DNA from 3 places in the Kitasatospora paranensis genome. Region 2 is predicted to be linked to each of the others. Evidence: riboswitches for the same ligand, from Rfam matches in the RefSeq annotation. Region 2 holds a riboswitch; each other region holds the start of a gene.
What was found. A riboswitch is a leader RNA that binds a small molecule or an ion and turns the genes downstream of it on or off. The one in region 2 is predicted to bind S-adenosylmethionine.
Positions count from the first base shown of each region.

Region 1 (7,255 bases), 1.5 Mb from region 2:
CCTGGACCTTGACCTCGTCCACGGAGGGCTTCGCCGGCGCCGCGTGGGCGCTCGCCTGGGCCGACAGGGCGACCGCGGTCGCTGCGGCAGCGGTGAGCACGGACACGCGTGCGCGGCTCGGCTGCTTGGGACGGCGGTGGGAGGCCAAGGGTCTAGCTCCTTCTTCCTGCTGGACTCACCCGAACGAGTGGATGTCCGGAAAATAGGTTTGACGCCAGACCCTAGTGAAGATCCGCCCGCTACGCCACTCCCGGAACCCCTCGATCCGCACCCCCGAGCGGGATTTCACGACCTCGACACATCGGGGCCACCCGGCCCGCCCGCGCGTCAGGGCCGGGCGAGCCGGTTCAGCAGCAGAATCGAGGCCACCGGGCGCGCCCCGGCCTTGCGGACACCGTCCGCGACCTCGCGGTCCGTGGACACCACGACCACCGGCCGGCCCTGCGGCTCGGCCCGCACCAGACGCCGGATCAGCTCGTCCGCGGTCTCCCCGGTGCGGCTGAACCGCACCCGCACCCGCGCGGCGGCGCCATGATCACCGGCACGTCCAGGTCCTGCCCGTCGAAGACACAGGTCACCTCGGCCTGGGTGCGCTGCGCCAGCATCGCGAGACCGCCCAGCAGGCGCAGCCGCTGCTGCTCCAGCGGCAGCGTCGGATAGCCGCTCTTGGTCACGTTGTAGCCGTCCACCACCAGGTGGACCTGAGGAATCGCCAGCAGCTGGTCGAGCAGCGCCGGGTCGTCCTCCGCCAGACCCCGCCGCGCCACGTCGTGCGGCGACGCCGACGACGGCTCCACCGCCTCGACCAGGTCGGCCGGCCGCAGCTGGGCCACCGGCAGCGCCAGCTCGCGCTGGAGGCCCTGGGCCGACTGCAGCACCGTGTCCAGCAGGAGGCGCAGCCGCATGTCCTCCACACTGCGGCCCTCCCGGGCCGAGCGCCGGCCCGCCTCGGAGGCGGCCTCCAGCTCGGTGACCCGGTGCCGCAGCCGGCGGGCCTCGCCGTCCGCGGCGCTGCGCTCGGCCAGCGCGGCCGCGCGGGCCGCCTCCAGCTCTGCCTGCACCTTGCGGACTTCTGCCTGGGCCCGCCGGGTGTCGCTCTCCAGGCCGCGGACCCGCTTGCGCAGCGACTCGGCCTCCTTGCGGAGCCCCTCGGAGTCGGCCCGCTGGCGGTCCAGGTCGGCCCGGGCCGCGGCGCGCACCTCGGCCAGTTCGGCCTGCAGCTTCTCCACCACCCGGGCGGCCTCGGCGGCGGCGCCCTCCGCGTCGGCCCGCTCGACCTCGTCGCCGGCCTCCGCGACCAGTCGGCTCCAGCCCACCGGGCGCAGCAGGTAGGCGGCGGCCGCGACGTCCAGCGGATCGGCCGCGGCGGGGACCGTCCCGCTCTCCAGCGCCTTGACGAGATCGGGCTGGCCCAGGCGGAGGCGGTCCGCTATCCGGACCCGGAACACCGGCTCGGCGTCCAGCGCCGCGGCCAGCGCGGTCGCCGCGTACTTGGCCCGCCGGGCCGGGGTGAACTTGGCGTACGGGCGCAGCCCCGACGGCAGATCGCCGAGCGGGATGGCGCCGAGCGCGTCGGCGGCGATGCCGACCACCCGGCGGCGGACGCCCTCGGGCAGCGGGCGGTCCAGGTGCTCGGCCTCGGCTGCCTCGGCTGCCTGCCCGGCCACGGCCGCGTCCGGCAGCCCCGGGTCCGCGGCGGGCTGCTGCCCCTGCGGCTCGGACGGCTCCCTCGCTGCGTCCACCACGTCCTCGGCTCCGATCCTGCTCCCGGGCCCGTGCGGCCTGTTGCCGCCGCCCTCCGATGCACCTCTGTGCAATTGTCCCGTGTACCGTGCCCCGCCGGACACCACGCCACACACCCCGGCCGTGCCGGGGTGCGGGCGGCGCGCGGCGTCAGGCCTTCGGCTCCTCCGCGGCGGCCTCGTCCTCGGCGCCCGGCCGGGCGACGAGCTCGACCTGGTCGACGGCGTTGCACCAGCGGCAGCGCACCGACTCGAGGGTCTCGCTGAGCACCTCGGTCTCCTCCACCTTGGACTCGCCGCCGAGGTCGAAGTGCAGGTACTCCACCACCCGGGCCGAGCGCGTCACGTCGAAACGGGTCAGGTTGCCGCACAGGGTGCAGCGCCAGCGGGTCTCGGCAGTGGGGGCGACGACGGTCATCGGTGGTCCTCTCGACGGGTCCCTGGTGGGACGTCCAGCCTAGGGCGTGCGCGTGCGGCGGCGGGTACCGGTCCCGGCAGGTGGAACGGTCACCCGCTTGCAGCACGGCACGGTGTCGCCGGGCCGGAGCGGAGGAATGCTCGCTGTCATGGCCGTCCCCGCTCCCGCCCCCGCCCCCGCACGCGACGAGCCCGCGGCGGCCGCCCCGCCGGCGGCCGCCGCCGCACCGCTGGTCACCTACGTGCTGATCGCGGTGAGCGCGGTGGTGCTGCTGGCCGGGCCGAGCTTCGGCCTCAACCCGCGGTACGGGTCGGGCGGCGACCGCGTCTGCGCGGAGCAGCGGTTCGAGCAGCGCTGGGGCGCGGTGCCGGTCGAGCTGCTGGCGCACCGGCCGCTGGACGCCCTCCAACTGGCCGCGCTGCCGCCCGCGGTGGCGGGCTGCACGCTGGCGCCGACCCCGGGCAAGGTCCCGGTGCTCTCGGTGCTGACCTCGCTCTTCGTGCACGCCGGCTGGCTGCACCTGGCGGGCAACATGCTCTTCCTCTACGTCTTCGGGCCGGCCGTCGAGCAGCGGCTGGGCCGGATCCGCTTTCTCTTCTTCTACCTGGGCATCGGCTACCTGGCGACGTACGGGTACGCGCTGACCCAGTCCGAGTCGGCGGAGTCCGTCCGGGCGCTGGTGGGCGCCTCGGGGGCGATCGCCGGGGTGCTCGGCGGCTACCTGCGGCTGTACCCGCGGGCCCGGGTGACGGCGCTGGTGCCGATGCTGCTGTTCCTGCCGCTGCGGTTCCCGGCCTGGCTGGTGCTGGGGCTGTGGTTCGGCCTTCAGTGGTGGTCGGTGGGCTCGGCCGTGCCCGGCGTCGCGTACGTCGCGCACGTGATCGGGTTCAGTGCGGGCTGGCTCGCGGTGTGGGCGGCCGGGCTCCGCCGACGGGATCGGCCGGGCCCGGCGGCGGCGGATACGCTGGCCCCAACCCCACACACAGGAGCCGAAGAGTGATCACCTCGATCGTCCTCATCAAGACCAGCGTCGACCGGATCCCCGAGATCGCCGAGGCGATCGCCGCGATCGAGGGCGTCAGCGAGGTCTACTCGGTGACCGGCAGCTACGACCTGGTGGCGATGGTGCGGGTGCGGCGGCACGAGGACCTCGCCGAGGTAATCCCGGGCCGGCTGAACAAGGTGCCGGGGGTGGCGCAGACCGAGACCCAGATCGCCTTCCGCACCTACTCGCAGCACGACCTGGAGGCCGCGTTCGCGCTGGGCCTGGACGAGTAGCGGCGCCTCGGCCGGGCGTTCTGCGCCCGGCCGTCCGGCCCGTCAGGCCGCGTGCGCGCGGGTGTCGACGACGCAGCGGCCGCCCTCGTTGCGGTACGTCCAGCGGGCGCCGTCGGTGACCAGGGCGCGGACGGCCGCCAGGAAGCGGTCGACGTGCTCCTCGGGGGTGCCGGCGCCGAAGCTGACCCGGATCGCGTTCAGGCTGCGCTCGCCCGGCAGGGACGGCTCCGGCGCGCCGCACGCGGAGGGCGCCGACTCCTCGCCGCCGAGCAGGGTGCGCACCAGCGGGTGGGCGCAGAACAGCCCGTCGCGCACGCCGATGCCGTACTCGGCGGAGAGCGCCGCGGAGAAGTGCGAGCTGTTCCAGCCCCGGACGACGAAGGAGAGGACGCCGACCCGGGCCGAGCCCTCGCCGAACAGGTTGAGGACCTTGACCTCGGGGATCTCCGCGAGGCCGGTGGTCAGCCGCTCGATCAGGGCCTGCTCACGGGCCTCCAGCACGTCGAAGCCGGCCTCGGTGAGCGCCCGGCAGGCCGAGGCGATGGCGTAGGCGCCGATGACGTTGGGCGAGCCGGCCTCGTGCCGGGCCGGGCCGCGGTGCCACTCGACGGCGACCGAGCCGTCCGCCTCGCGGGCGACGGTGCGGCTGGCGCCACCGCCGGCCAGGTACGGCTCGGCCTCGTCCAGCCAGTCGCTGCGGCCGGCCAGCACGCCGGCGCCGAACGGCGCGTACAGCTTGTGCCCGGAGAAGGCCACCCAGTCGACGCCCAGGTCGCGCACCGACAGCCGGTGGTGCGGGGCGAGCTGGGCGGCGTCCAGCACCACCCGGGCGCCGTGCCGGTGGGCGACCTCGGTGAGCTCGGCGATCGGCCAGAGCTCGCCGGTGACGTTGGAGGCGCCGGTGACGCAGAGCAGGCGCGGGCCGTCGGCCCCGCCGGCGGCGAGTGCGGCCTCCAGGGCGGCGACGGCCTCGGCCCGCGAGCGGGGGCGCGCAGGTACTCGACGGTCAGGCCGGCGTGCCGCCAGGGCAGCAGCGAGGCGTGGTGCTCGGTCTCGAAGGCGAGGACCCGGGTGCCGGCGGGGACGGCGCCGGCGAGCAGGTTGAGCGAGTCGGTGGTGGCGCGGGTGAACACCACCTGGTCGTCCTCGCGCAGGTCGAGGAAGTCGGCGACGGTGCGGCGGCTCTGCTCGAACAGATCGGTGGAGAGCTGCGAGAGGTAGCCGGCGCCGCGGTGCACGCTGCCGTAGTAGGGGGCGTAGGCGGCGATGTCGTCCCAGACCCGCTGCAGGGCGGGGGCGCTGGCCGCGTAGTCGAGGGCGGCGTAGCCGACCTTCTCGCCGGAGGCGAGCGGGACCTTGACGTCGTGGCCGAGGACGGCGAGCGGGGCGTAGAGAGCGGTGGCGAGGGACATGGGGGTGCACTCCTTCACGGGTGAGGACCCCGGGAGTACGTCGCCGGAAGTCCGCGCTTGCCTCGCGGACGGTCTGCCGCGCGGCCCGGTCCTCACCCAGGGCACCCCGCCACGGACGGAGGGTTGCCGGACAGCAAGCTGGGGCTTCGCGCTGTCACTCATGACCTGGCTCAGAAGCTACGTGGCGAGCCGACGGCGGGTCAAGCCCGCGTCCCGCCATCCGGACGCACCCGTGCCCCGGCGGTCGGCGGACCGCCGGGGCACGGGGCACGGGGCAACGCGGGTGTCAGGCGCGGGCCGTGGCCTCGGCCCAGCGCTTGAGGGTGGCCTCACCGGCGCCGGAGTCGATCGCGGCGGCGGCCCGCTCGATGCCGGCTGCGAGCTGCTCGGCCAGCGGTGCGTCGGTCGGGTCGAGGGCCGCCAGCGCGGAGGCGGTGTTGAGCAGGACGGCGTCCCGCACCGGGCCGCGCTCGCCGGCCAGCAGCCGGCGGGCGACCCCGGCGTTGTGCTCGGCGTCGGCGCCGCGCAGCGCCTCGATGCCGACCAGGTCGATGCCGACCTCGCGGGGGTCGAAGACCGTCTCGGTGACCCCGCCGTCCCGGACGATCCAGACGTGCGAGGTGGTGGAGATGGTGAGTTCGTCGAGGCCGTCGTCGCCGCGGAAGACCAGGGCACTCGCGCCGCGCCGGGCGAGCACGCCGGCGATCAGGCCGGCCAGCCGGGTGTCGAAGCAGCCGATCGCGTGGGCGGTGACCCTGGCCGGGTTGGTGAGCGGGCCGAGGATGTTGAAGGCGGTCGGCACGCCGAGGTCCCGGCGGGCCTCGGCGGCGTGACGCATCGCGGGGTGGAACTTGGCCGCGAAGCAGAAGGTCAGGCCGGTCTCCTCGGCGACCTCGGCGACCCTGCGGGCGCTGAGGTCGAGCCGGATGCCGAGCTTCTCCAGGACGTCGGAGGAGCCGCTGGCGGAGGAGGCGGCCCGGTTGCCGTGCTTGACCACCTTCGCCCCCGCGGCGGCCGCCACGATCGCCGACATGGTGGAGATGTTGACGGTCTTGGCGCGGTCGCCGCCGGTGCCGACGATGTCCACCGCGGGCCCGGGGATGTGCAGCGGCTCGGCGTGCGCGTACATCGCGTCGACCAGGCCGCTGATCTCGTCGACCGTCTCGCCCTTGGCCCGCAGCGCGATCATGAAGCCGGCCACCTGCACGGGGGTGGCCTCGCCCGCCATGATGCGGTCCATCGCCCAGGCGGTGTCGGCCTGCCCGAGGTCCTCGCCGTTCAGCAGCGCGGTCAGGACGTCCGGCCAGGTGCGGACCACCTGCACGGGGTCCTTGCCGCCGTTCGCAGGGTTCACGTTCACCATGGCCGACTCCAGCTCTCATCGGTAGTACGCCGAAAAAGGAACGGAGTCAGCCTAGCGAGCGGCGGGGGCGTACGCGCCCGTCCCGCCGCCGCTTCTCTCCTGCTGAGACGCCCCGCCGGGGCGGCCCCGGCGGTCAGTGGTGGACGGGTGTCCGCCGGGCCACCCGGGCGCGCAGCAGGGTGGCCGCGGCCTCGGCCAGCGCCACCGGGTCGACGGGCTGCGCGATGGCGGCGTCCGCGCGGCTCCAGGCGGCGAGCCAGGAGTCCTGCGGCCGGCCGATCAGCACCAGGACGGGCGGGCAGCCGTAGATCTCGTCCTTGAGCTGGCGGGTGAGGCCGAGGCCGCCGGCCGGGACGGCCTCGCCGTCCAGGACGCAGAGGTCGACGCCGCCCTTCTCCAGGGCGCGGAGCACCGCCGGGGTGGTGGCGCACTCGAGGTACTCGATCTCCGGGAGGTCGGCGGCGGGCCGGCGCCCGAGCGCCAGGGTGACCTGCTCGCGGGTGTTGCGGTCGTCGCTGTAGACGAGAACGGTGAGCTTCTCGTCGGTCGTGTGCGCCATGGGCCCTGCTCCCGGGTGCTCGTCCTCATATATGTGCCGCACCGAAAGGTGCCGCTCCGAACGGCCCAGTGTGATCCGGACCACGTTCACCTTCGGATGCTACTCCCGGACACCCGCCGCGGTGAGCCCCTGACGCGATCTCCCTCAAGCCGCCGCGCCCGAATCTCACCCTCCCGGGGGACCTTGCCTGACCCATACCGAACAACCGTCAGAAAACGGACACCCGGTCGGCCCCCTGGTCGGGGCGGCGCAGCTCCGGGGGCAGCCGGGCATACCGCACGCACCGGACACTCCGAGGAGTACCCCCGGCGTGAAGACGGAATAAGGGACCGACATAATGTCCGTCGTGGCGACAGCAACAGCAACAGAAACCGGACACGCGCACGGAGCGGTCAACAGGCCGAACCTGGTCAGCGTCGGAACCATCGTCTGGCTGAGCTCGGAGCTGATGTTCTTCGCGGCCCTGTTCGCGATGTACTTCAC
Region 1 is NZ_BAABKV010000001.1:2,641,422-2,648,676, forward strand. It holds gene ABEB13_RS12960 (C40 family peptidase) at 1-148, opposite strand, end outside; partial or broken gene ABEB13_RS12965 (NYN domain-containing protein) at 328-1,682, opposite strand; gene ABEB13_RS12970 (hypothetical protein) at 1,894-2,160, opposite strand; gene ABEB13_RS12975 (rhomboid family intramembrane serine protease) at 2,297-3,160, shown strand; gene ABEB13_RS12980 (Lrp/AsnC ligand binding domain-containing protein) at 3,157-3,438, shown strand; partial or broken gene ABEB13_RS12985 (aminotransferase class V-fold PLP-dependent enzyme) at 3,481-4,850, opposite strand; SAM riboswitch class IV at 4,899-5,016, opposite strand; gene trpD (anthranilate phosphoribosyltransferase) at 5,137-6,213, opposite strand; gene ABEB13_RS12995 (response regulator) at 6,347-6,772, opposite strand; gene ctaE (aa3-type cytochrome oxidase subunit III) at 7,110-7,255, shown strand, end outside.
Region 1: another riboswitch for S-adenosylmethionine. It lies ahead of ABEB13_RS12985 (aminotransferase class V-fold PLP-dependent enzyme); the one in region 2 lies ahead of ABEB13_RS40325 (putative leader peptide).

Region 2 (7,255 bases):
GAGATCTTATCGACCGATTCCGAGACGGCCTCAGCCCATGCACCTGCCGTGGCTCGGAGCCGGTCTCTTCCCGCAGCGGCAAGCGCCGTACACAGTGGCTCGGGGACAGCGAAGACGGTGAATCCGTCGTCGGCCATGGGCACCACTTCGCGGAGTGCGCTCTCGGCGCCCGTCAGCTGAGCCTCCCACATCAGCACCGCGTCATCCGGGTAGATGCCGTCGCTCGACACGGTCGGGAAGTCGTGACTTCTGCGGGGCCCGACCCGTAGGGCCGACTCGTCGTCCCTACCGAGGAAGAACTCACCTACGAGATTCGAGCGACTGCTTCCGAAAGTTCCCCTGGGGTTTCGGGGCGACCCGACGGACGACGCCGTGGCGGAGCCTCGTGGCCCGCACGCCTGGCGGAGCGTCAGTCCCTCGCCATCCGGCTCCGCACATGACCGGGCGGGCACGCTCAGAGCGCGAGCATCGCCGCGGCCACCTCGTCGGCGGCCGCGTCGGGGATCGCGGTCGCGGCCTGTTCGAGCACCAGCAGCCGCGCGCCGGAGATCTCGCGTGCGAGCGCCTCGCCGTTGCCGACCGGGAAGAACCGGTTGTGACGACCGTGCACCACGAGCGTCGGCAGGGCGAGCTCGGGCAGGCGCTCGCGCCAGCGCGGCGTGCAGTCGAGCCTGGAGAACGCCGTGCCCATCTGATTGGCCGTCTGGATCGCGGGCTCCGCACCCGGTGTGCGGTCGAAGACGCGCTCGGCGGTCGCGCGTGCCGCTGCGGGATCGTCGCCGAGGATCCCGGCTCTGGCGGCGGCGAATTCCGCGACGGCGGCGCGGTCGGACCAGTCGGGCACCGGGAGCGCGAAGCGTCGCTCCATGGCCGCCTTGTCGTGGTCGGGCAGATCGTCGTCGACCGGGCCGGGGGCGACGGGCCGCGTCCCGGCCAGGGTGAGCGCCGAGAACGCGTCCGGATGGTCGAGCGCGGCGACCTGGGCAACCATCCCGCCGACGCCGATGCCCGCCAGGTGCGCCGGCCGGTCGGCGAGTCCGCGGGCGAGTGCGGCCGCGTCGGCGGCGAGATCCCGGAGCGTGTACGCGGGCGCCTCGGGGTCAACGGTGGTCGATGCGCCGGAGTCGCGCAGGTCGTAGCGCACGACGTGCCGTCCGCCGCGCGCGAGGGCCTCGCACAGCGCGTCGGGCCACGACAGCATGGTCGTGCCGCCCGCGAGCAGTACGAGGGGCGCGGACGCGTCGCCGAAGTGCTCGACCCCGAGCGTGACGCCCTCGGGTGTGCGGAACGAATCGGACCTCGAACGCATCGTCAACCTCCGTGGCGGGTGCACAACCGTGGCCACGCTACCCCGCACCGACGACACCGGGCCCCATGTCCGGCGCTCCACCCTCACCTGCGGAGCGCGCCGAATCCGCGCTGCAGCGAGGACGTCCGGACCGCGGCCCGCACCGGCGGCCGGCGGCCGAGCGCTGCCGCCTCACCGCGCAGTCCGCCGCCGCGGCGGCGGAGCAGGTCGGCCGGCCGGGAGAGGCCGGCACGGCGTGCTCCGAGGCTGCCGGGAGGTCCCCGGCGCCGCCCTCCGGGCGCGCGGTCGGCACGCCCGTCGGCTCCGTCCGGCGCCGAACGGCCCGGGCGGTCGCCCGCGGCGACGGCCGCCGTGGCTTCCGGTACCGCCGATGGCCCAGCATCCGGGCCGTTTCCCACCCGGGCGGACGAACGTCGAGCGTGCCCGGAGGACCGCCGCGCTTCCGCGTGCCAAGACTTGTGGCGGGCACCGACCCCGACACACGGAGCGGCTGCCCAGGGCTCCCGGACACGACCGGGCACCCTTCCCTCCCGAATGGAGAAGACCGTGAAGGACATCCGCAAGGCCCTCGTTCTGGCCACCGCCGCCGGTGCTCTCGTTCTCGGCTCGGCAGGCGTCGCCAGCGCCGACGCAACCGCGACCGGCACGGCCATCGGATCCCCGGGCATTCTGTCCGGCAACGTCATCCAGGTCCCGATCCACATCCCGATCAACCTCTGCGGGAACAGCATCAACCTGATCGGCCTGCTCAACCCGACCGCGGGCAACGTCTGCACCAACAGCTGAGCCAGTGCGGTCGGGTGCCCCGGCCCGTCCCGTCCCGGGGACGTGCCGGGGGCACCGTGCTGCCGACAGGCCCTCAGGCCCTCAGGCCTGCTCCTCGATCGCGCGGACGACCTGCTCGCACAGCTCGTGGGTGCGCAGCGCGTCGCGTGCCGAGAGGACCTTGCCGGCCCGGACGGCCTCCAGGAAGCCGAGCGCCACCTGCTCGATGCCGCGCTGGCGGGCGACCGACACCCAGTCGCCGCGCCGCCGGACGGTCGGCTGGCCGCGGAAGTCGAGGACCTCGGACAGGTTGATCACCGACCGCTTGGAGTCGCCGCCGGAGACCTCCAGCACTTCCTCGGTGGCGCCGCTCATCCGGTTCATGATGCCCAGCGCGGTGAATCCCTGGCCGGCCAGGGTGAGGACGACGTGCTCCAGCAGGCCGTCCCGACTGCGGGAGCGGACGTCGACGTGCTCGATCTCGCCGGGGACGAGGAAGCGCAGGGTGTCGACGACGTGGATGAAGTCGTCGTAGACGGCCGTCCGGGCCGCCTCCGGCAGCCCCTCGCGGTGCTTCTGCAGGACGATCAGGTCGCGCGGGCGCTCCATCGCCATCAGGTAGCCGGGCGCGTGCCGGCGGTTGAAGCCGACGAGCAGCGAGCGGCCCGTCCGCTCGGCCAGGTCGACGAGGTGCCGGGCACCGTCGAGGGTGTGGTCGAGCGGCTTGTCGACGTAGACGTCCACGCCGGCCGTCAGCAGCTTCTCGACGATGGGGACGTGCTGGTCGGTGGAGGCGTGCACGAAGGCGGCTCGCACACCACTGTCGATGAGCTCGCCGAGGTCGGTGTAGCGGTGGGCGATGCGGTAGGCGTCGCCGATGCGGTCGAGCTTCGCCGGGTCACGGGTCATCAGCCGCAGGTCCAGGCCGGGCTGGGCGGTGAGGACGGGGAGGTAGGCCTTCTGGGCGATGTCGCCGAGGCCGATCACCGCCACCGGGAAACTCGCGCTGGCGGGGTCGGTTCCGTACTCGCTCACTGGCGCTCCTGCTGAGGGTGGGTGGCCCCCCTTGTGGCCCCGGCGATGGTGGCCGTCGGGGCCGGGCCGCCCAGCAGCATATGCCAGGAGCGCTGTTGAGCAGTGCGAATGCAGAAAATGCCGGGAGTGCCGAGCGGGCGCGTGCCCCACCACGGCCCGCGCCCGACAGCGCCCTCGGCGCGCGGGCGAGCGGAGCTCCGGGCGCGGGCGACCAGTGCTCCGGCCGCCGGGCGCGGGCGGATGTCCGGGCCGTCCGGGCCGTCGTCCCACCCGCCGGGCCGGGCATTGTGCCCGACGGCCGTCCGGGGATACCGTGCCATCAGGTCATGAGTGTCAGCGACAGGCCCTGGCTCGCTGACCGGCAACCCTCCGTCGCGGCGGGGTGCTCCAGGTGACGACCCGGTGGGGCCGCGGCGGCTCCGCAAGTGCGAGGACGTGTCGGCCCCAGCCGATCGAGCGGGAGGTGGCGGAGTGCGATCGGCCTCTCGGCAGCCCGTGTCCGCCCCCGGCCTGACGTCGCATGCGGCCGACGCCCTGTACGCCCGGCGCCACATCGACCTGCAGCGCGTGGCCAGCGCCCTGTGTCCCCGCTGAGGCCCTGCCTCCGTCCGGCCCGGCGATCCGCCGGCGCCGGCCTCTGACGGCCCCGACACCCCGACACCACCTCCCCGCCACCCGCCTCGGCTCCGCCGGCGGCACCGCGCGCCTCCCGGCCGCGCCCTGCGCCGGCCCGGCGAGCGCGTGGCCCACCGGCCTGCGGGGAATTCCCTTCGTCAGGAAGCGACGCCCCTCCATGCCCCGAACGCATCCGTCCCTCCATCTGGCCGTCGCGCTCGACGGCGCGGGCTGGCATCCCGCGGCCTGGCGCGAGCCCGACGCCCGGCCCGGGGAGCTCCTCTCCGCCGGCTACTGGGCCGACCTGGTCACCGAGGCCGAACGCGGCCTGCTGGATTTCGTCACCATCGAGGACGCGCTGAGCCTGCAGTCCGGCCACCCCACCGAGCCGGACGCCCGGACGGACCAGGTCCGCGGCCGCCTGGACGCCGTCCTGGTCGCCGCACGGGTCGCGCCGCTGACCCGGCACATCGGCCTCGTCCCGACCGTGGTGGTCACCCACACCGAACCGTTCCACCTCTCCAAGGCGGTGGCGACGCTCGACTTCGTCAGCCGCGGGCGGGCCGGGGTCCGGGTGAAGGTCTCGGCCCGCCGGGACGAGGCGGCACACTTCGGCCGGCGGACCGTCCCCCGTCTCCCGTTCGACGACCTGGGCACGCCCGCGGCGCAGGCGCTGGTCGCCGAACTCTTCGAGGAGGCGGCCGACTACGTGGAGGTGGTGCGCCGGCTCTGGGACAGCTGGGAGGACGACGCGGAGATCCGCGACGTCGCGACCGGGCGCTTCATCGACCGCGAGAAGCTCCACCACATCGACTTCCGGGGCAGCCGGTTCAGCGTGAAGGGCCCCTCGATCACCCCGCGTCCGCCGCAGGGCCAGCCGCTGGTCACCGCGCTGGCGCACGACACCGTGCCCTACCGGCTGGTCGCGGGCTCGGCCGACCTCGGTTTCGTCACCCCGCACGACACCGCCGGGATCCGCGGTCTGCTGGCCACGATCCGCACCGAGCAGACCGCCGCGGGCCGCGCGGACGACACCGTGCACGTCTTCGGCGACCTCCTGGTGTTCCTCGACGACGAGCCGGGCGCGGCCGCCGACCGCAGGGCCCGCCTCGACGCACTCGCCGGCGCCCCCTACCGCACCGACGCGCACGTGTTCACCGGCACGCCGGCCCAACTCGCCGACCTGGTGCAGGAGTGGCAGCGGGCCGGGCTGACCGGCCTCCGGCTGCGGCCGGCCGCCCTGCCGCACGACCTGGTGCAGATCACCCGCGGCCTCGTCCCCGAACTGCAGCGCCGCGGTGCCTTCCGCACCGCGTACGAGGCGGACACCCTGCGCGGTCTGCTCGGCCTGCCGCGCCCGGTCAACCGCTACGCGGCGGCCACCCCGGCCGCCACGGCAGCGCCGCCGGGACCGACCGTGCCCGAGGCGCCGCCGGCGCCCGCCGCCGTCTGAACACCCGCCCAGCCGAGAGACCTTGGGAACGCCTCCGCATGAGCAAGCCCGTCAAGCAGATCCATCTCGCCGCCCACTTCCCCGGTGTGAACAGCACCACCGTCTGGAGCGACCCGGCCGCCGGCAGCCAGATCGACTTCGACTCCTTCGTCCACCTGGCCCGCACGGCCGAACGCGCCGGATTCGACTTCCTGTTCCTCGCGGAGGGGCTGCGGCTGCGCGAGCAGCACGGCGCGATCCACGACCTCGACGTGGTCGGCCGGCCGGACACCCTCACCGTGCTGGCCGCGCTGGCCGCCGTCACGGACCGGCTCGGACTGGCCGGGACGATCAACTCCACCTTCAACGAACCGTACGAGGTGGCGCGGCAGTTCGCCTCGCTCGACCATCTGTCGGCGGGGCGAGCCGCCTGGAACGTCGTCACCTCGTGGGACGAGTTCACCGGGGAGAACTTCCGCCGCGGCGGATTCCTGGCCGAGGAGGACCGCTACCTGCGGGCCCGGCAGTTCCTGGCCGCGACCTGGGAGCTGTTCGACTCCTGGCGGGGCGACGAGATCGTCGCCGACCGGCGCAGCGGTGTCTTCCTGGCAGACCCGGACGCGGGCCGGTTCGACCACCACGTCAGCCAGTTCGACATCACCGGCCGGTTCGACGTCCCGCGCAGTCCGCAGGGGCGGCCGGTGATCTTCCAGGCCGGCGACTCCGAGGAGGGCCGCGAGTTCGCCGCCTCGGCCGCCGACGCCGTGTTCAGCCGGCACGGGACGCTGGAGGCCGGCCGGGCCTTCTACGCGGACGTCAAGGGCCGGCTCGCGCGCCACGGCCGCTCGCCCGACGACCTGAAGATCCTGCCGGCCGCCACCTTCGTCCTCGGCGACACGGACGCCGACGCCGAGGAGAGGGCCCACGTGATCCGCCGACTGCAGGTCAGCGGGCAGACCGCGATCCGCACCCTCGAACAGCTCTGGAACCGGGACCTGGGCGCGTACGACCCGGACGGGCCGCTGCCGGAGATCGATCCGCTGGTCGGCGAGCACACCGTCGCCCGCGGACGGGCCGATGTCCGGATGCGCCGGGATCCGCTGACCGTCGCCCGGCAGTGGCGCGAGCTGGCCGAGGCGAAGAAGCTGTCGATCCGCGAGCTCGTCATTGAGGTGACGGGGCGTCAGTCCTTCATCGGCACGCCCGCGAAGGTCGCCGCGACGATCGACTCCTTCGTGCAGTCGGACGCGAGCGACGGATTCATCCTGGTGCCACACCTGACACCGGGCGGTCTGGACGAGTTCGCCGACACCGTCGTGCCGCTGCTCCAGGAACGCGGGGTGTTCCGCACCGCGTACGAGGGCAGCACGCTCCGCGACCACCTCGGGCTCGGCCCGGCCGGGCGGCCGCGGGCCGCCGCCGGTGCGACCGTGCGGGAGGCGTCGTGAAGTTCCTGGCCATCACCCTGATCCCGCACGCGCCGCACCCGGTGACCGGCCGGCGGACGTCGACCGCCGAGCGGTTCCGCGAGGTCATCGGCAATGCGCTGCTCGCGGAGGAGCTCGGCTTCGACGGCTTCGGCGTCGGGGAGCGCCACGAACGGCCCTTCCTCTCGTCCTCGCCGCCCGTGGTGCTCAGCCACATCGCCGCACTGACCCGGCGCATCCGGCTGTTCACCGCCGTCACCACCCTCAGCCTGCTGGACCCGGTGCGCGCCTACGAGGACTACGCCACCCTCGACCACCTGTCCGACGGCCGTCTCGAACTGATCATCGGCAAGGGGAACGGCACGGCCCAGCGCGAGCTGTTCGACGTCGGCCCCGAGGACCAGTGGGAGCGCAACGCCGAGTCCTACGACCTGTTCCGCCGGATCTGGCACGAGGGCAAGGTCACCGCCACGCCGAAGTTCCGGCCCGCACTGACCGACGCCGAGGTCTGGCCGCGCCCGCTCCAGCAGCCCGTCCGGGTCTGGCACGGCAGCGCCACCAGCCGCGAGTCGACCGACCTCGCGGCCCGCTACGGCGACCCGCTCTTCTCCGCCAACGTGACCCACCCGATCGGGCCGTACGCCGCACTCGTCCGCCACTACCGCGAGCGGT
Region 2 is NZ_BAABKV010000001.1:1,184,235-1,191,489, forward strand. It holds gene ABEB13_RS06030 (hypothetical protein) at 1-230, opposite strand, end outside; gene ABEB13_RS06035 (alpha/beta fold hydrolase) at 455-1,309, opposite strand; gene ABEB13_RS06040 (chaplin) at 1,844-2,095, shown strand; gene ABEB13_RS06045 (Gfo/Idh/MocA family protein) at 2,177-3,109, opposite strand; SAM riboswitch class IV at 3,432-3,543, shown strand; gene ABEB13_RS40325 (putative leader peptide) at 3,605-3,703, shown strand; gene ABEB13_RS06050 (LLM class flavin-dependent oxidoreductase) at 3,903-5,177, shown strand; gene ABEB13_RS06055 (NtaA/DmoA family FMN-dependent monooxygenase) at 5,216-6,604, shown strand; gene ABEB13_RS06060 (LLM class flavin-dependent oxidoreductase) at 6,601-7,255, shown strand, end outside.

Region 3 (7,255 bases), 3.6 Mb from region 2:
CTCGACGGCACGGTGACCCTCAAGCTGGTCGCCGCCGACTACGGCGACAACGAGGAGAACAGCACCGCGCACTTCTGGTCCGACGTGGCGCAGCGCTTCGAACAGGCCAACCCCGGCATCAAGGTCTCCGTCGACCTGCAGAGCTGGACGGACATCGACCGCCACGTCGCGGACCTGATCAAGGCCGGCCACACCCCCGACCTGGTGCAGACCGGCGGCTTCGCCGACCAGGTCGCTGCCGGCCGGCTCTACCCCGCCACGGACGTGCTCTCCATCGACACCCAGGCGAACATGATCGACGCCTTCGCCCGGGCCGGCCAGGTGCTCGGCAGCCAGTACGGCATCCCGTTCGTCGCCTCCACCCGGGTCTTCTTCTACAACAAGACCATGTTCGCCAAGGCCGGCATCACCGCCCCGCCCACCACCTGGGACGAGCTGCGGCACGACGCCGAACTGATCAAGGCCAAGGTGCCCGGGGTCACCCCGTACGCGCTGCCGCTCGGGCCCGAGGAGGCCCAGGCCGAGTCGATGATCTGGGCCATGGGCGGGGGCGGCGGCCTCGCCGACAACGCCGGCAACTACACCTTCGACAGCCCGCAGAACCAGGCCACCTTCGCCTGGCTGCGCACCAACCTCGTACAGCGCCGGTTGACCTACGCGGACCCGGCCGCCACCGACCGCAAGACGGCCTTCAACGACTTCGCCGCCGGCAAGGTCGCCATGCTCAACGGCCACCCCGGCCTGATCAGCAAGGCCGCCGCAGCGAAGGTCGACTACGGTACGGCGGCCATCCCGCGCCGCGACGCCTCCGTCCGCGACGCCACCTTCGGCGTCGCCGACTGGATCATGGCGTTCAAGGCCAACGGCCACCGCGCGGAGATCAAGAAGTTCCTCAACCTGCTGTACCAGGAGCAGAACCAGCTCGAGTTCGACGAGCAGTACAACCTGCTCCCGGTCACCCAGGACACCCGCCAGGAGATGACCTCCAACGGGCGGCACGCCGACCTGACGGAGTTCCTCAACGCCCTGCCCACCGCCAACTTCTACCCGTACGGCGACCCGGCCTGGGACAAGGTCAGCGGCATGGTCAAGAAGCAGATCGGCGGAGCGGTCAAGGACGGCGGCGACCAGGCACTGGCCGCGCTGCAGACCGCCGCGTCGGCCGAGGCCGCCCGGGCCCGCCGGCAGTGACCGGGGCCGACGGTCAGGCGACGGTCAGCGCGTAGGCCTTCCGCAGCGTCTCGTGGACCGTCCAGGTGGTGCGGTCGCCGGCCCGCAGCACCGCGGCGTCGCCCGGGCCCACCTCCAGCGTCGGGCCGCCCTCGACCTCGATGGTGGCCCGGCCGCTGAGCACCACGAACAGCTCGTCGGCCTCGGTGTCGGTCACCACCCCGGGGGTGATCTGCCAGAGCCCGCGCAGCTCGCGGCCGTCCGGGGAGCTCCACAGCACCCGGCCGGTCACCTCCGGCGTGCCGGAGACGATCTGGGCGGGGTCGAGCGGCTCGGGCTCCAGCTCGGCGTCGGGGACGTGCAGGACGAAGGTCATGGTCCGACGCTAGACCCGGCCGGCGCCGCCCCGCGACGGCAGAGTGTGTCCCACCGGCCGGGCAGAATGACACCCCGTAAGACCGTACGAGGGGGACGCTGCCGAGGAGGTGGACACGGCCATGGCCGACCTGACCGACCGCGAGCGCGCGGTCCTCGCCCTGGAGGCCCGGCCCTGGCGGACGGCCGGCGCCAAGGAACGGGCCATCCGCGAGGAGCTCGACATCTCCGCCACCCGCTACTACCAGCTGGTGAACGCCCTGTTGGACCGGCCCGAGGCGCTCGCCGCCGACCCCGTCCTGGTGAACCGGCTGCGCCGGGTGCGGGAGCGCCGCAGGGCCGAACGCTGACCGCGGCCAGGGGTGCCCGGGCCGCAGCTGGGTAGCGTGCTGGGCATGGGCATTCCCGAGGAGTTCGTCCCGCGCACCCCCGCCGGCCGCGACGGCCTGGCGGCGCTGCTGTCCGCACCCCGCGAGGCGGTGGTCGCCCTCGACTTCGACGGCACACTGGCGCCGATCGTCGCCGATCCGGACGCCGCCCGGGCCCACCCCGGAGCCGCGGCCGCGCTCTCCCGGCTGGCACCGCGGCTGGGCGCCGTGGTCGTGGTGACCGGCCGCCCGGCCGCCGTCGCCGTCGAGTACGGCGGCTTCGCCGGCGTGCCCGGGCTGGAGCACCTGACCGTGCTGGGCCAGTACGGCGCCGAGCGCTGGGAGGCCCGGACGGGTGCGCTGTCCTCGCCCGAGCCGCCGCCGGGGGTGGCCGCGCTGCGCGCCGCGCTGCCCGCGCTGCTGGCCGCCGAGCGGGCGCCCGAGGGCACCTGGACGGAGGACAAGGGCCGGGCGCTGGCCGTGCACACCCGACGGACGGCCGAACCACAGCAGACTTTGGACCGGCTGCGCGCGCCGCTCGCCGCGCTGGCCGCCGAGCACGGCCTGGTGGTGGAGCCCGGCCGGTTCGTGCTGGAGCTGCGGCCGCCGGGCGTCGACAAGGGCGCCGCCCTGACCGCCTTCCTGGCCGAGCGCTCCGCGCGGACGGTGCTCTACGCCGGCGACGACCTCGGCGACCTCGCCGCGTACGCCGCCGTCGAGGAGCGCCGCACCGAGGAACTGCCCGGTCTCCTGGTGTGCAGCGGCCCGACCACCGGCGAGGCCCCCGTCCGCGAGCTCGCCGACCGGGCCGACCTCGTGGTGCCCGGCCCGGCGGGGGTGGTGGGCCTGCTGGCCGCCCTCGGGGCCGAACTCAGCCCAGCGCGTTGAGCTGGTCCAGGAACCACTGCTGCGGGGGCAGCGCGGTGGCGGCCGCGGCGAGCCGCTTGCACCGGTCGGCGCGCTCGCCGTCCGGCATGGTCAGCGCCCGGTGCAGGGCCTCCGCGGTCTCCACGACGTCGTACGGGTTGACCGTGACGGCGTCCTCGCCGAGCTCGGCGTGCGCCCCCGCCTCGCGGGACAGCACGAGCGCGCAGCCGGCGTCGGAGACCACCGGGACTTCCTTGGCCACCAGGTTCATGCCGTCCCGGATCGGGTTCACCAGCGCCACGTCGGCCAGCCGGTAGGCCGCCAGCGACCGCGGGAAGTCGTCGTTGACGTGCAGGATCAGCGGCTGCCAGTCGGGCGTGGAGAACTCGTCGTCGATCTCCTGCGCGATCCGCTGCACGGCGGCGGTGTACTCGCGGTACTCCGGCAGGTCGTGCCGGGACGGGTAGGCGAACGCGATGTGCACGACCCGGTCGCGCCACTCGGGCCTGGTGCGCAGCAGGTGCCGGTAGGCGAGCAGGCCGCGGACGATGTTCTTGCTCAGCTCGGTGCGGTCGACCCGGACGATCGTCCGCCGGTCGCCGACCGACTCGCGCAGCGCGGCGAGCCGGGCGTCCACGTCGGGCCGGTGCGCGCGCTCCCGCAGGAAGTCGGCGTCGGCGCCCAGGCCGTGCACGCCCAGCCGGGTCGTCCGGCCCGCGTGGGTCACGGTCAGCGCGGCGCGGTCGACCTCGGCGCCGAGGACGGCGGCACAGCAGTCGGCGAACGCCAGCGCCCACCGCTCGGTGAGGAAGCCGGCCCGGTCGGCGCCGAGGATGCCGGTCAGCACGGCGGCGGCGACGTCGTCCGGCAGCAGCCGGTAGTACTCGGGCGGGGCCCACGGGGTGTGCGAGAAGTGGCCGATCCGCAGGTCCGGGCGGAGCGCACGGAGCAGCTCGGGGGCGAGCGACAGGTGGTAGTCCTGCACCAGCACGGCCGCGCCGGGCGCGGCCTCCGCGGCGAGCGCCTCGGCGAAGGCGGTGTTGTACGCGACGTAGGACTCCCACTCGCGCCGGAACCGGTCGTCGAACACCGGCGAGACCGGGGTGTCGTACAGCAGGTGGTGGACGAACCAGAGCGTGGAGTTGGCGATGCCGTTGTAGGCGCGGGCGAACGTTCCCGGCTCGATGTCCAGCATCCGGACAGCCTGTCCGCCGACATCGTGCCCGGCCCGGTCCAGCCGGCCGTCCGGTGCCTGCCGCGCCGCCTGCCGGTCCGCGTCGCCGAGCGCCGCGCAGACCCAGACCGCGGTCGGGTCGTCGATGGCGGAGAGCCCGGAGACCAGCCCGCCACCGCCTCTGCGCAGGGTGAGCGTGCCGTCGTCCTCGCTGCTGAAGGACACCGGGCCGCGGTTCGAGGCCACCAGGATGGGGGCGGCGCCGGACTGCTGCTGGGGTTCGAACGCGAGATCGGCCATATCCCCTAGCTTGCCGCGCGGCCGGGGGTGCAAACCATTCGGCGGCGGCGCGCGGCCCGGTGTCCGGTGAACTTCAGGGAAACGCGCGGCGCTGCCGGTACTCCGGAACGGTCCGCATCGGCGGCCGCTCCAGGGAGCTGACCGGGTGGGTGTGCGCGGTGAAGCCGCTGCTCTCCGGGTCGCGGTCGAACTGGGTGAGCAACGGGCGGACCAGGTCCGCGGAGGCCTTCAGCCGGTGGCTGCGGTCCAGCCGTTCCAGCGCGGTGCGGTAGATCGTCGCCGCCATCCGGCCGAGTGCCTGCCCGTCCTGGTGCCGGTGGTGCCGCACACCCACGTCCACCTGGGCCAGCGCGTCGAGCCCGACCTCCTCCAGCGCGTCCACCAGCAGTCCCAGCTCGACCCCGTAGCCGGTCGGGAAGGGCAGCCGCTCCAGCAGGCCGCGCCGCGCCGCGTACTCGCCCCCAGCGGCTGCACGAACCCGGCCAGCTGCGGCCAGTGCAGGTTCAGCAGCGGGCGGGCGACCAGCTCGGTCACCCGGCCGCCGCCGGCCGGCACCACCGCGCCCTGGGTCTCCAGCGGACGGTCGTACATCGCCTTGACCAGCTGGATCCCCGGGTCGGTGAGCAGTGGTCCCACGATGCCGGAGACCAGCGCCGGGTCGAACTCCCGCAGGTCGGCGTCGACGAAGCAGACGATCGCGCCGGAGGTCGCCAGCAGCGACCGCCAGAGCACCTCGCCCTTGCCGGGCGCGGCCGCGACCCGGGGCAGCAGGTCGTCGCGGTGCACCACCCGGGCGCCGGCCGCGCGGGCCGTCTCGGCGGTGCGGTCCACCGAGCCGGAGTCGACCACCACGAGCTCGTCGACCAGCGGCAGACGCTCCATCAGTTCCTCGCGGATCCGGGTGACGATCTCCCCGACGGTCGGCTCCTCGTCCAGGGCCGGCAGGACCACGCTCACCGTGCCGTCCGGGCCGGCCGCCCGCTTCGCGGCGAGCAGGTGCTCCACCGGCCGGTCGGCCGCCGTCCAGGAGCGGCGGCGCAGCCAGGACGCCACCTCCGGGAGGACGTCCGGGCGGGGCTGGTCGGTCACGTCTCGCTCCTCGTTGCTGCCATCTCGCGTATCGGACATCCGGGCCCGCACAACGGGCCTTCGGATACAGTCTTCGTACTGCGGCCCGACCATCGCACGCCGGGGTCACCGCAGCGCAGGACCCACAACTTCACAGAGCTCATCCAGAGGGACTGAGGGAACGGCCCGTCGACGTCCCGGCAACCTTCTCGCGCGGCGCCGCAGGCCCGCCGGGACAGGTGCCAATTCCGTCCTGTGGCGCGACCGCGCCACGGGGAAGATGAGGAGAGAGGCCTCCGCCACCATGGCTACCGCTACCCCTGCACCCTCCGACGTGACCACCGCCGTCGACCTCGGCCCCGCCACCGCGCTGTCCTGTCGCGAGTGCGGCGCCCGCTCCCCGCTCGGCCCGGACTTCGCCTGTCCGGAGTGCTTCGGCCCGCTGGAGATCGCGTACGACTACAGCGGGTACGAGGCCGAGGAGCTCCGCAAGCGCATCGAGGCCGGCCCGGCCAGCATCTGGCGCTACGCCCCGCTGCTGCCCGTCCCCGCGGACGTCGCCGACAAGCCCAACCTCAACCCCGGCTGGACCCCGCTGGTCAAGGCCGACAACCTGGGCCGCGAGCTCGGCTTCACCGCCCAGCTGCACGTCAAGGACGACTCCGGCAACCCGACGCACTCCTTCAAGGACCGGGTCGTGGCCTGCGCCATCGAGGCCGCCCGGGCGTTCGAGTTCACCACCCTCTCCTGCTCCTCCACCGGCAACCTGGCCGGCGCGGTCGGCGCGGCCGCCGCCCGGGCCGGCTTCAACTCCTGCGTGTTCATCCCGCACGACCTGGAGCAGGGCAAGATCGTCATGGCCGGGGTGTACGGCGGTGCGCTGGTCGGCATCGACGGCAACTACGACGACGTGAACCGGTTCTGCTCCGAGCTGATCGGCGACCCGGCCGGCGAGGGCTGGGGCTTCGTCAACGTCAACCTCCGCCCCTACTACGGCGAGGGCTCCAAGACGCTGGCCTTCGAGATCTGCGAGCAGCTCGGCTGGCGGCTCCCCGAGCAGATCGTGATCCCGATCGCGTCCGGCTCCCAGCTCACCAAGATCGACAAGGGCCTGCAGGAGCTGATCAGGCTCGGCCTGGTCGAGGACCGCCCCTACCGGATCTTCGGCGCCCAGGCCGAGGGCTGCTCCCCGGTCTCCGCGGCCTTCAAGGCCGGCCGCGACGTGATCCGCCCGGTCAAGCCGGACACCATCGCGAAGTCGCTGGCGATCGGCAACCCGGCCGACGGCCCGTACGTGCTGGACATCGCCCGCCGCACCGGCGGCGCCGTCGAGGACGTCACGGACGCCGAGGTGGTCGAGGCCATCAAGCTGCTCGCCCGCACCGAGGGCATCTTCGCCGAGACCGCCGGCGGCGTCACGATCGGCGTGCTCAAGAAGCTGGTCGAGACCGGGCAGCTCGACCCGTCCAAGGAGACCGTCGCGATCAACACCGGCGACGGCCTGAAGACCCTGGACGCAGTCGCCGACGCGGGCCTGACCACCACCATCCGCCCGACGCTGGAGTCCTTCCGCGCCGCCGGCCTCGTCTGAGCAGCCCACCCCTTCCGCCAAGGAGCACCCGCATGAGCGCCAACGTCCGCATCCCGACCATCCTGCGCACCTACACCGGCGGTTCGGCCGAGGTCACCGCCGAGGGCGCCACCCTGGCCGCCGTCATCGCGGACCTGGAGCAGAACCACGCCGGCATCGCCGCGCGCCTGCTCGACGATGCGGGCAAGCTGCGCCGCTTCGTCAACGTCTACGTCAACGACGACGACGTGCGGTTCGCCGAGGGTCTGGAGACCGAGATCAAGGACGGCGCCAACGTGTCGATCATCCCGGCGGTGGCCGGCGGCTGCTGAGCCCGGCGCGCACACCTGGGCCGCCGTCGGA
Region 3 is NZ_BAABKV010000001.1:4,775,226-4,782,480, forward strand. It holds gene ABEB13_RS23060 (extracellular solute-binding protein) at 1-1,191, shown strand, start outside; gene ABEB13_RS23065 (cupin domain-containing protein) at 1,205-1,546, opposite strand; gene ABEB13_RS23070 (DUF3263 domain-containing protein) at 1,668-1,895, shown strand; gene otsB (trehalose-phosphatase) at 1,941-2,801, shown strand; gene ABEB13_RS23080 (alpha,alpha-trehalose-phosphate synthase (UDP-forming)) at 2,785-4,254, opposite strand; partial or broken gene ABEB13_RS23085 (glucosyl-3-phosphoglycerate synthase) at 4,328-5,307, opposite strand; SAM riboswitch class I at 5,480-5,609, shown strand; gene thrC (threonine synthase) at 5,627-6,913, shown strand; gene ABEB13_RS23095 (MoaD/ThiS family protein) at 6,946-7,224, shown strand.
Region 3: another riboswitch for S-adenosylmethionine. It lies ahead of thrC (threonine synthase); the one in region 2 lies ahead of ABEB13_RS40325 (putative leader peptide).